Regions from separate parts of the Pseudarthrobacter sp. Y6 genome, predicted to be linked through region 2. Evidence: riboswitches for the same ligand, from Rfam matches in the RefSeq annotation. Region 2 holds a riboswitch; the other holds the start of a gene.
The links. Region 2 has a riboswitch for thiamine pyrophosphate ahead of thiC (phosphomethylpyrimidine synthase ThiC). Riboswitches for the same ligand answer to the same signal wherever they lie in the genome.
Positions count from the first base shown of each region.

Region 1: it holds a riboswitch for thiamine pyrophosphate, as region 2 does, so the genes downstream of both, thiO (glycine oxidase ThiO) here and thiC (phosphomethylpyrimidine synthase ThiC) in region 2, are expected to answer to the same signal.

Region 1 covers NZ_CP189574.1:1,552,231-1,557,507, reverse strand. Annotated here, with positions in the region: gene ACQCSW_RS07470 (thiazole synthase) at 1-277, opposite strand, end outside; gene thiS (sulfur carrier protein ThiS) at 282-518, opposite strand; gene thiO (glycine oxidase ThiO) at 515-1,861, opposite strand; TPP riboswitch at 1,854-1,973, opposite strand; gene thiE (thiamine phosphate synthase) at 2,001-2,777, shown strand; gene ACQCSW_RS07450 (RNB domain-containing ribonuclease) at 2,842-4,347, shown strand; gene ACQCSW_RS07445 (DEAD/DEAH box helicase) at 4,640-5,277, shown strand, end outside.
Region 2 covers NZ_CP189574.1:1,934,377-1,939,653, forward strand. Annotated here, with positions in the region: gene ACQCSW_RS09225 (alpha/beta hydrolase) at 1-459, shown strand, start outside; gene thiC (phosphomethylpyrimidine synthase ThiC) at 464-2,281, opposite strand; TPP riboswitch at 2,276-2,383, opposite strand; gene ACQCSW_RS09235 (VOC family protein) at 2,539-3,414, shown strand; gene ACQCSW_RS09240 (hypothetical protein) at 3,528-3,965, shown strand; gene rpsP (30S ribosomal protein S16) at 4,178-4,594, shown strand; gene ACQCSW_RS09250 (RNA-binding protein) at 4,596-4,838, shown strand; gene rimM (ribosome maturation factor RimM) at 4,952-5,277, shown strand, end outside.

The sequences.
Region 1 (5,277 bases), 380 kb from region 2:
CCCGGGCGGTGAAGCAGCCGGCGGTGTTGGGTAGGATCCGGATCCCGTGGTCCACCAGGAGCTGGAAAAGGGACCCCGATTCAGCCGGCGAATAGCGCCGCATGGCCACCGTGGTCAGTTCGGTTCCGGACGCCAGCAGGGCAGCGCCCAGCCCGTCGAGGCTCGGTGCGCCACCCGTGCCCATGATGAGGCGGGAGCCGAGCTCGACGCCGTCGATGACCAGCCTGTCTGCAGCCTCGGGCCGGTTCTGTGTACTGATGTTGCCGGTTACTGTCATGGTGTCAGCCTCCCTGGACTGCTGTGACCAGTTCGACGTCGTCACCTTCGGCGAGCGCCGTGACGAACCACTGGCTGCGGGGTACTACTTCGGAGTTATGGGCGACGGCGACGCCGAGTTTCTGCCCGTCTGTCGCCTGGCCGTTGGCTGCTAGGGGACGGCCCGTGATCTGGCTGATGAGGGTGGTGATGGAGGCGTCGGCCGCCACGGAATGGCGAGAGCCGTTGAGGGTGATGTTCATGCTGATTCCTTCTGTGGGTCGAGGTCCTTCGTACCGCTAATGTCCTTGCGTGGGGACGGTGTGCCGGCTACCAGGTGCTTTCCTGAAAAGCGGGCCGGGCTGAGGGCCCCCCATCGAGGATCCGTCGGGCCGTCCAGCAGGTCCCGGCAGATGGCCGCCGCCGCCGGAGCAAGCAGCACTCCGTGGCGGAAGAACCCGGTGGCAACAATCAGCCCGGCAATGTTCCCCGTGTTCCGCGTCCTTGGTGCGGAAACCGGTACGCGGCCGAGGAGAGGTGCGTTGTCCGGGGTCGCCGGTCTTGCCCGTGCCGTGCATTCCAGGAGTTCAAGCTCCAAGACGGCCGGCACCAGGACCTGGGCGTCACGCAGCAACTGGTAGACGCCACCGGCCGAGACAGCAGCGTCGCCTGTCCCGGCGAGCGCGTCCTCCCGCTGCGTTGCCCCGATCACCACCGTGCCGTCCTGCCGGGGAACGATGTAGACCGGCACACCATGGACCATTCCGCGGACCGTCGAGGTGAGGAGCGGGCGCAGGTGCTGCGGAACAGCCAGTCGAAGAATGTCACCGTAGACAGGCCGCAGGGGCAGGTGCAGTCCAACCGGGAGCCCATCCAGCGACGCCGCCTCCAATCCGTTGGCCACGATAGTCTCCCCTGCCTGGACACTTCCGCCGTGTGCGAGGGTCACGCCGCTGACGCGGCCGTCCTCCCAGATAAGGGCAGCGGCGCGTTGGTCAACGGCGAATCCCGCGCGGGCACCTGCCACGGCGGTTCCTGCCCCCGGTTCGTGGAGGGCAAGGACTTCCTGGAGGCACGCCACCAGTTTCCGGGGATCCACCTGGTGGTCGGCGGGGATGTCCAGGGCGCAGGATATGGCCGGGCTGAGCAGGGATTCCCTCGTCCTGGCCTCACGGACAGTCAGGGGTTCCACCACCAGGCCGCTGGCCTGCTGCACGGCCCGGAGGTCCATCAGCGCCCGGCGGTCCGCAGCGTCCGCGCCGATGGCGAGGGTCGGCGTCGTCAGATATCCGGTATCTCCAGCCCCGGCCAGGGCAAGGGCTGCCGCGAAGGCAGGCCACAGGCCGGAGGATGCAAGCATCAGCTCAAGGAGGTCTTCCTCCTGGTAATGCAGTTCGCTCACAGGGGCAAGCATGCCGGCGGCTGCCCAGCTGGCGCCGTTCCCGGGCGCGTCATCGATCAGCACAACGGAACGGCCGGATCGCCGAACTTCCCAGGCTATGGCGTGGCCGATGACTCCGCCGCCGATGACTGCCACGTCGGCGTGCAGGCCTGCGGCCGGGCTGGCTGATGCAGTCTCAGGTGGGCTGCTTATTGCGGGGGGCACATGGTTCCTTCCCTACGCCGGTACTAGCCGGATCAGGTCAAGCGGTCGGCTCTGACGCCCTCTCAGCCCGGCCGCTTTGTGACGGCTGCAACGGGCTCCCGCAGTACCCGCCCAGTTTAGGGGAATTAGGCTGGTTTCCATGAACGCGCAATCCTTCGCCGCTGCAGGCACGTCCTCCGCCAGCTCTTCCGCCCCCGCATCCTTGACCGAAACAGACCCCACCGGCGGCATAGGCGCCGGACTCCCCCACAGCGCCAGGCTGTACCTGTGCACCGACGCGCGCCGGGACCGTGGGGACTTTGGCGAGTTTGTGGACGCGGCTTTTGCCGGCGGCGTGGACATCATCCAGCTCCGCGACAAGGCCATCGAGGCGGAGGAGGAGCTGGAGCTGCTGGCCGTGCTTCAGGCGGCGGCCGAACGCCACGGAAAGCTGTGGGCAGTCAATGACCGTGCCGATATCGCGATGCTGTCCGGCGCCCCCGTCTTCCACATCGGGCAGAAGGACCTGCCGGTCGCTTCCGCCCGCACCCTGCTCGGCCCACGCGCAGCGATCGGCCTTTCCACGCACACCGCCGAGCAGATCGAAGGCGCCATCCGGCTGTCCGGTGGGCTGAATGCCCAAGGCGGCCTGGACTACTTCTGCGTCGGACCGGTCTGGGCCACTCCCACCAAACCCGGTCGTGCCGCCGTCGGCCTTGACCTGGTGCGGTACGCAGCGGGGGCGGTCGGCGCTGCCGGTGGCACCCAGGCCACGCTGCCCTGGTTTGCCATCGGAGGCATCGATCTCGGCAACGTGGAGCAGGCGGTGGAGGCCGGTGCCGGCAGGATTGTTGTGGTGCGTGCCATTACCGAAGCCTCCGATCCCGCAGCGGCGGCCGCGGCACTCCTGGCGGCCCTGGACGCAGGCGCATCCTGACAATCCCCCGCGTGGCGGACGTTGGGCGTGCACGTTCCGTGGAAATCGGGCTAACCTGACTTTCGTGTCACATCATAGGTTGGCCCCCAACGTCCACGAGCAGACGAACGACCTCGCGGCGGCGCTGAGCGCCCTGCGGACAGAGCTGGAACTGCCGGGGCCCTACCCGGCGGAGGCGGTCCGGGACGCGGAAGCGGCAGTGGCCGCACACGAGTTGCCGGGCGCTGACCTGACGGATGTGGACTTCCTCACCATCGATCCGGCGTCGTCCACTGACCTGGACCAGGCGCTGTTCATCGAACGCGCGGGCACTGGCTACCGGGTGCTTTACGCCATCGCTGACGTGCCGTCCTTTGTCCGCCCCGGCGGCGGACTGGACGCAGAGACCCGCCGCCGGGGCCAGACGTTCTACGCCCCTGACGGCCGTATCCCGCTGCACCCGGAGGTCATCAGCGAAGGGGCCGGCAGCCTCCTGGCCGGGCAGCTGTGTTCCGCCTATGTTTGGGAGTTCGGGCTGGACGACGCGGCGCAGGTCTCCACTGTGACTGTCCGGAGGGCCTCCATCCGCAGCCGGGCCAAGCTGAGCTACAAGGGAGTACAAGCCGAACTCGACGCCGGGACGGCTGGTCCCGTCCTGCAGCTCCTGAAAGAAGTAGGGCTCAAGCGCGTCGAGCTGGAGCGCCGCCGCGGCGGTGCGAGCCTGAACATGCCTGAGCAGGAAATCGTCCAACTACCCGACGGCGGCTACCGGATTGCCGCGGCGCCGCAGCTTCCGGTGGAGGACTGGAATGCCCAGATCTCCCTGATGACCGGGATGGCGGCGGCAAACCTGATGTTGGCGGGAAAAGTGGGCATCCTGCGCACCATGCCCGCGCCGGACGAGCGCTCCCTGCGTCATTTCCGCCTCCAGACCGAGGCCTTGGGCAAGCCGTGGGACGGCAAAATCAGCTACGGCGAATACCTCCGCAGCCTTGATCCGACCGAGCCCCGGCAACTGGCCATCCTGCACTCCGCCGGTATGCTGTTCCGCGGCGCCAGTTACACGGCGTTCGACGGCACAGTCCCGGAAGACGCCATCCAGTCCGCCATCGGCGCCGCCTATGCCCACACCACAGCACCACTCCGGCGTCTTATCGACCGCTTTGTCCTGGTGATCTGCGAAGCCCTGAGCAACGGCAAGCAGGTACCGGACTGGGCACGGGTAGCCCTGCCGTCCCTGCCGGAGATCATGGCCGGCTCCGACCAGCTCGCATCGCGGATGGAACGCATGGCGCTGGACACCGTAGAGGCCGCGCTCCTGGTCAACCATGTGGGCCAGGAATTCGATGCGATCGTCATTTCCGGCGCCAAGCCGCAAAAAGACAACGGCAACGGCGGCGGGAAAAACGGCAACGGCACCAAGAACGGTGCTGCAAAAAACGGGAACGGCCCCTCGGGGATCATCCAGATCGCCGAACCCGCCGTGACAGCCCGGTGCGGCGGCGACCTGGAATCCGGCACCAAGGTGCGGGTCCGCCTGATCTCCTCCGATATTGCCGCCCGCGAGGTCCACTTCGAGCTGCTGGCCTGAAGGTTTTGCGCCCCGCCCGATCGGCCCAAAGCCGGGATTCAGGGTCCGTACGGCTAGACTGAAGAAGTAGATATGGATGCCCGGTCGTTGATTTCCTTGATTTTGAATTCAACAAGCCCGCCCCTACGCGATCTTGAGATGCACCCGTTGGTCACCAGTGCCAGCATTTTGATAGCCCGCGATCGGCTTCCACTGGATTTGCTTGCGCGCCAGAGCGTGCTCCGGAACGGCCACGTTGGCCGGCCCGTTGAGCAGGCAGCGCCAATGCCCAAATGAATAAGGAAACTCCCCTGTGAGTGAATTGCATACCCACCAGATCCTGACTGACGACTCCGGCATCGAGACGATCGAACCCGAAGAAACCATCATCTCGGACGAGAAGCCGCACGAGATCGAGGAGAAATCCTTCGCTGACTACAATGTCCGCGCCGACATCGTGGAGTCCCTCGCCGACGCCGGGATCACCCATCCCTTCCCCATCCAGGCCATGACCCTGCCGGTGGCGCTTTCGGGCCACGACATCATCGGGCAGGCCAAGACCGGCACCGGCAAGACCCTCGGCTTCGGCATTCCCGCGCTGCAGCGTGTGGTGGGTCCGGACGACGTCGGCTTTGACAAGCTCGCCGTTCCCGGCGCACCGCAGGCCCTGGTCATTGTGCCCACCCGCGAACTGGCCGTCCAGGTAGCCAACGATCTCCAGAACGCGTCCCGCAAGCGCAACGCCCGCATCACCACCATCTACGGCGGCCGTGCCTACGAGCCCCAGGTGGAGGCCCTGCAGAACGGCGTCGAGGTTGTCGTCGGTACTCCCGGCCGCCTTATCGACCTCTACAAGCAGAAGCACCTCGTCCTGAAGAACGTCAAGATGGTCATCCTTGACGAGGCCGACGAAATGCTGGACCTCGGCTTCCTCCCGGACGTGGAAACGCT
Region 2 (5,277 bases):
GATCTGGTGTTTTCCCTCACGCTGGTTGAACCGGCGTGTTTGTCCCTGACCGCCGAACTGCCGGCCACGTCTGCCCATATGGCCCTGATGCAACCGCTGTTCGAGGTCCGGCAGCAACTCAGCGATGAAGACTTCCAGCGGGAGTTCGTGCGGAGAATGTTCGCGGCGGACCTGCAGGAACCCGTCACGCCGGAGGAAAAACGGTCAGCGCGCCGGCTCCGGTTGCAGGCGCCGTCCTGGGAGGCCCCGCTGCACATCGTGCCGGGAGTCCCCACCATGGTCCTGACGGGTGGGTGGGAACCGCTCTATGAGGAGATCGCCGGATATCTGCAGGAAACCGGTGCCCTGCACCGCATCGCTGCGGGAGGGCACCGGCCCCAGGACTCTGCCGAAGGTGACCGTGCCATCCGGTCCTTCATCGCCGATGTCGGCAGGTCACGCTCAGTTCAGGCTTCCTGAGCCGTCAGCTCCCGGCAGGGATTCGAAGCTCGGGGAGGTAGACCTTCCCGCCGGCGGCCAGGAACTCCGCACTCTTTTCGCGCATCCCGCTGTAGGCCTCGGCGATGGCCGCCTGCGAATCTGCCGAACCGTATTCGTCCCTGATGTCCTGACTGATCTTCATGGAGCAGAACTTCGGGCCGCACATGGAGCAGAAGTGGGCCGTTTTGGCTGGCTCGGCCGGCAGCGTCTCGTCATGGAAGGCCTCCGCCGTGACCGGGTCCAGGGACAGCGCGAACTGGTCGCGCCAGCGGAATTCGAACCGGGCCTTGGACAGGGCGTCATCCCGTTCATGGGCGCCGGGGTGGCCCTTGGCAAGGTCGGCTGCATGGGCGGCGATTTTGTAGGTGATCACCCCGGTCTTCACGTCGTCCTTGTTCGGCAGGCCGAGGTGTTCCTTGGGCGTGACGTAACAAAGCATCGCCGTGCCGTACCGGGCGATTTCGGTGGCGCCGATAGCGGACGTGATGTGGTCATAGCCCGGGGCAATATCCGTGACCAGCGGCCCAAGCGTGTAAAACGGGGCGCCCTTGCAAAGTTCCTGCTGGCGTTCCACGTTCTCCCGCACCAGGTGGAACGGGACGTGCCCGGGACCTTCGACCATAACCTGCACATCGAATTCCCACGCCCGCTGAGTGAGCTCCGCCAGGGTGTCCAGCTCGGCGAACTGGGCGGCGTCGTTGGCGTCCGCCGTCGCTCCCGGGCGCAGTCCGTCGCCCAGGGAGAAGGCGACGTCGTACTTGGCGAAGATCTCGCATAGCTCGTCGAAATGGGTGTAGAGGAAGTTCTCCTGGTGGTGGGCCAAGCACCAGCCCGCCATGATCGCGCCGCCCCGGGAGACGATGCCGGTGACGCGGTTGGCCGTCAGCGGCACGTAACGCAGCAGCACACCAGCGTGGATGGTCATATAGTCCACGCCCTGCTCGCACTGCTCAATGACCGTGTCCCGGTAGATCTCCCACGTCAGAGCGTTGGCCTCGCCATTGACCTTCTCCAGCGCCTGGTAAATGGGCACCGTACCGATAGGCACGGGGGAGTTGCGGATGAGCCATTCCCGGGTGGTGTGGATGTCATCGCCGGTGGACAGGTCCATCACCGTGTCGGCGCCCCACTGGGTGGCCCACTGGAGTTTGTCCACTTCCTCGGCAATGGAGCTGGTGACTGCCGAGTTGCCGATGTTGGCATTGATCTTGACCAGGAAGGCCTTGCCGATGATCATCGGTTCGGATTCCGGGTGGTTGATGTTGTTGGGGATGATGGCGCGGCCGGCAGCGACTTCGCTGCGGACCAGTTCCACGTCACAGTTCTCGCGGAGGGCAACGAACTGCATCTCGGGCGTCACCACACCCTGCCGTGCGTAATGCATCTGCGTGACGGTCTTGCCTTCGACGGCGCGGCGGGGCACGGGCTGCGCGCCCTTCCACTCCGCGGAGGCGGCGCCGCGGCGCACTGCCGACTTGCCGTCGTCGAGCAGGTTCCGTTCCCGGCCGCTGTAGGGCTCGGTGTCGCCGCGGGCGGCGATCCACTCCGAGCGGAACGGGTTGAGGCCCACCACCGGATCGCTGCCCGGACCGGCCGTGCGGTAGGTCCGGAAAGGCCCGTTCGCCTCGCCGTTCGGCGACGGTTCCAGCGCGATCTCGGTCACGGGAACCCGGATCCCGGTGGCGTCATCATTGATGAACGCCAGCGAGTGGGACTTCAGTGACTGGGTTTCAGGCCGGACCGTTTGATCCTGGTCGGCTTCACTTTGGGCAGGGTTCAGCTGTGTGTCTTGTGTATTCAATGAATACTCACTTCCTTCGCCGGCATTACCCGGACAGGTTCAACGGTCGCAGGCTGCGTCAGCCTGATCTCAGCCCCTGCAAGGGCTCCCGTGTGGTCAAGTCGAAGCTACCACAGGCCGAGGGCGGCCTGGTGACAGCAGTCACGGGGATGCGGTCGCAACCTGTCTGCCCAGCCACTTGAATTAAATTGAAGCTTCAAGTAAAATGGAGTCATGGCCACCTTCGACCCCGAAGGCCAACGGACCGGGAGCGTTCAATGACTGCAGAAGCCACCAGCCGGGATCTCCTTCCTGCCGACCTCTCCATGGGCACCGTGATGCTCAAGGTGGGCGACATGAAGCTGATGACCGACTACTACCAGCGTGCACTCGGCCTGGAGGTCGTCGCCGAACAGGACGGCGGCGTCTACCTTGGCCGGCTCCGGCGCCCGCTGGTCCATCTCGCGGCCGCCCCGTCCTTGAGCCTGCCTGGCAGGGGCGAGGCCGGGCTGTTCCATACCGCGCTGCTCTTTGACCACCGGGCTTCGCTTGCTGCCACGGTAGCCACCGCGGCCCAGTACGAACCCCGGTCCTTCACCGGCAGCGCCGACCACCTCGTTAGCGAAGCCTTCTACTTCAATGACCCCGAAGGCAACGGCATCGAACTGTACTGGGACAGGCCCCGCGAAAACTGGTCCTGGAACGGGAAGGATGTGGTGATGGACAGCTTGGCACTGCCGCCGCAGCGCTACCTTGAGCAGCACCTGACCCAGGAATCCATGGACGGCCAGCAGGCCGCCGAAGCCGGCGTGGGCCACGTCCACCTCCAGGTGGGTGACGTCCAGTCGGCGCACGATTTCTATGTGGGCACGCTGGGCTTCGAAAAGACCGCAGGCTGGCACGGGCAGGCACTGTTTGTCTCCGCCGGCCGGTATCACCACCACATGGCCATGAACGTCTGGAACAGCCGCGGCGCCGGTCCCCGCAAGGACACCCTGGGCCTTGGCGAAATGCTCATCGAAGTCCCTTCCGGGGACGACGTCGGAGCGCTCGCCGACCGCCTGAAGGTCGCCGGCGTGGCCTCGCACCACACGGGCGCCGAGCTTCGCTTCGAGGATCCGTGGCGCAATAGCATCCGTGTCGCCGTCCGCTGAGTACGGATGCCAAATGTGTGGCGCGCCTTGTACTAGGCTGATTCTGAACGGCCGGGGCGGCACTTTATGCTGCCCTTCTGGGCCGCACCGTCGACGGAATGAGGGCTGTTCCCATGGGCTTCACTGAAATTTTTGTTTCCACTCACGATGCCGCGCTGAAGCGGGCTGTCGTCCTGGATGCGGGCGGCTCCCCGGCGGGCAAGGCCCTGCGGATTCCCGGAATCAGCGATTTCGAAATCGAACAGCTGGGCGACCTTGCCGGTGCTGCGGTGCATGCTGGAGGTGCGGACTACGAACTGGCCATGGTTGACGTGGCCAGTGATTCCCTCCTCGGGGTTCCGCCGGCCATGGTGCGTGCGCTGGCGGACCTGCTCAGTTATGAGACTGAGGGTGAAGGCAATGTCCTGGACGACGTCGCTGAAAAGTGGGCGGCCCAGGATGACATGCCTTTCGGCGCGGCCGAGGCCCGGACGTATGTCCAGCAGTTCGCTGAGCTGGCCAACTCGATCGATGACGCCGCGCGCACCGGGGTCTATGTCTGGTCGTCCTAGGCCGGCCGCGGCCTGCCGGGTCCGCCCGGCGGCTCCATCCCTACGTGTCAAGTCGAAATCCGGACGCTGATCTGGCACAATAAACAGGTACTCGATCTGCGTGGCCCCTCTCTCCGCGTCTGGATCCTGTCCTTTGAACCCTCAAGTATGGCCCGCCCCACGGGTGCAGAACGTCGGTTCACCCCTTTTCTGAAACAGGAGTGACCACAAAAGTGGCCGTAAAGATTCGCCTTAAGCGCTTTGGCAAGATGCGCGCACCGTACTACCGCATCGTCGTCATGGACGCACGCTCCAAGCGTGACGGCCGTGCCATCGAAGAGATCGGCAAGTACCACCCCACCGAAGAGCCCTCATACATCGAGGTGGACACGGACCGTGCCCAGTACTGGCTCGGCGTCGGCGCACAGCCGTCCGAGCAGGTTGCCGCGATCCTCAAGATCACCGGTGACTGGCAGAAGTTCAAGGGCCTGCCGGGCCAGGAAGGCACCCTGAAGACTAAGGCTCCGAAGGTTGCTTTTGTTGCCCCGGAAAAGGGTTCCGTGATTATCCCGGAAGCCATCACCAAGAAGTCAAAGCAGTCTGACGCAGCCGAGGCCCCGGCCGAAGCAGAGACCACCGAGGCTGAGTAGATTGCTGGCAGAAGCGCTCGAACACCTCGTCCGGGGAATCGTTGATTCGCCGGAAGATGTCAAGGTCAGCTCGAAGAACAACCGCCGCGGGGACACCCTCGAGGTTCGTGTTCATCAGGATGACCTGGGACGGGTGATCGGCCGCCAGGGCCGCACCGCACGGGCATTGCGCACCGTTGTGGCGGCACTGGCAGACGGCGAACCGGTCAGGGTCGACGTCGTCGACACCGACCGCCGCCGCTAAGCGCTCGGCAACATCAGTTTTTTGCTCCGGCCCTTCCACCAGCAACGGTGGAGGGGCCGGAGTGCTTTCACCACAACATCGTGGATAATCCCAGAACCGGAACAGAGGAACAGATGAAGCTTCAGGTGGCACGAATCGGTAAACCGCATGGAATCCGCGGCGAAGTGACGGTCCAGGTGCTGACCGACGCTCCGGGGGACCGGTTCGTTCCCGGTACGGAGTTTGTGGTGGAGCCTGCATCGGCCGGCCCGCTTAGTGTTGAGAGTGCGCGGTGGAACAAGGACATCCTGCTGCTCGCGTTCGAGGGAATTGAGACCCGCAACCAGGCAGAGACCCTGCGCGGCGCCAAGCTCTTCATCGAAACCGAAGAGCTGGACGAGGACGACGACGAAGGCTGGTATGAGCACGAACTGGTGGGGCTCGAAGCTCGGGTGGGCAC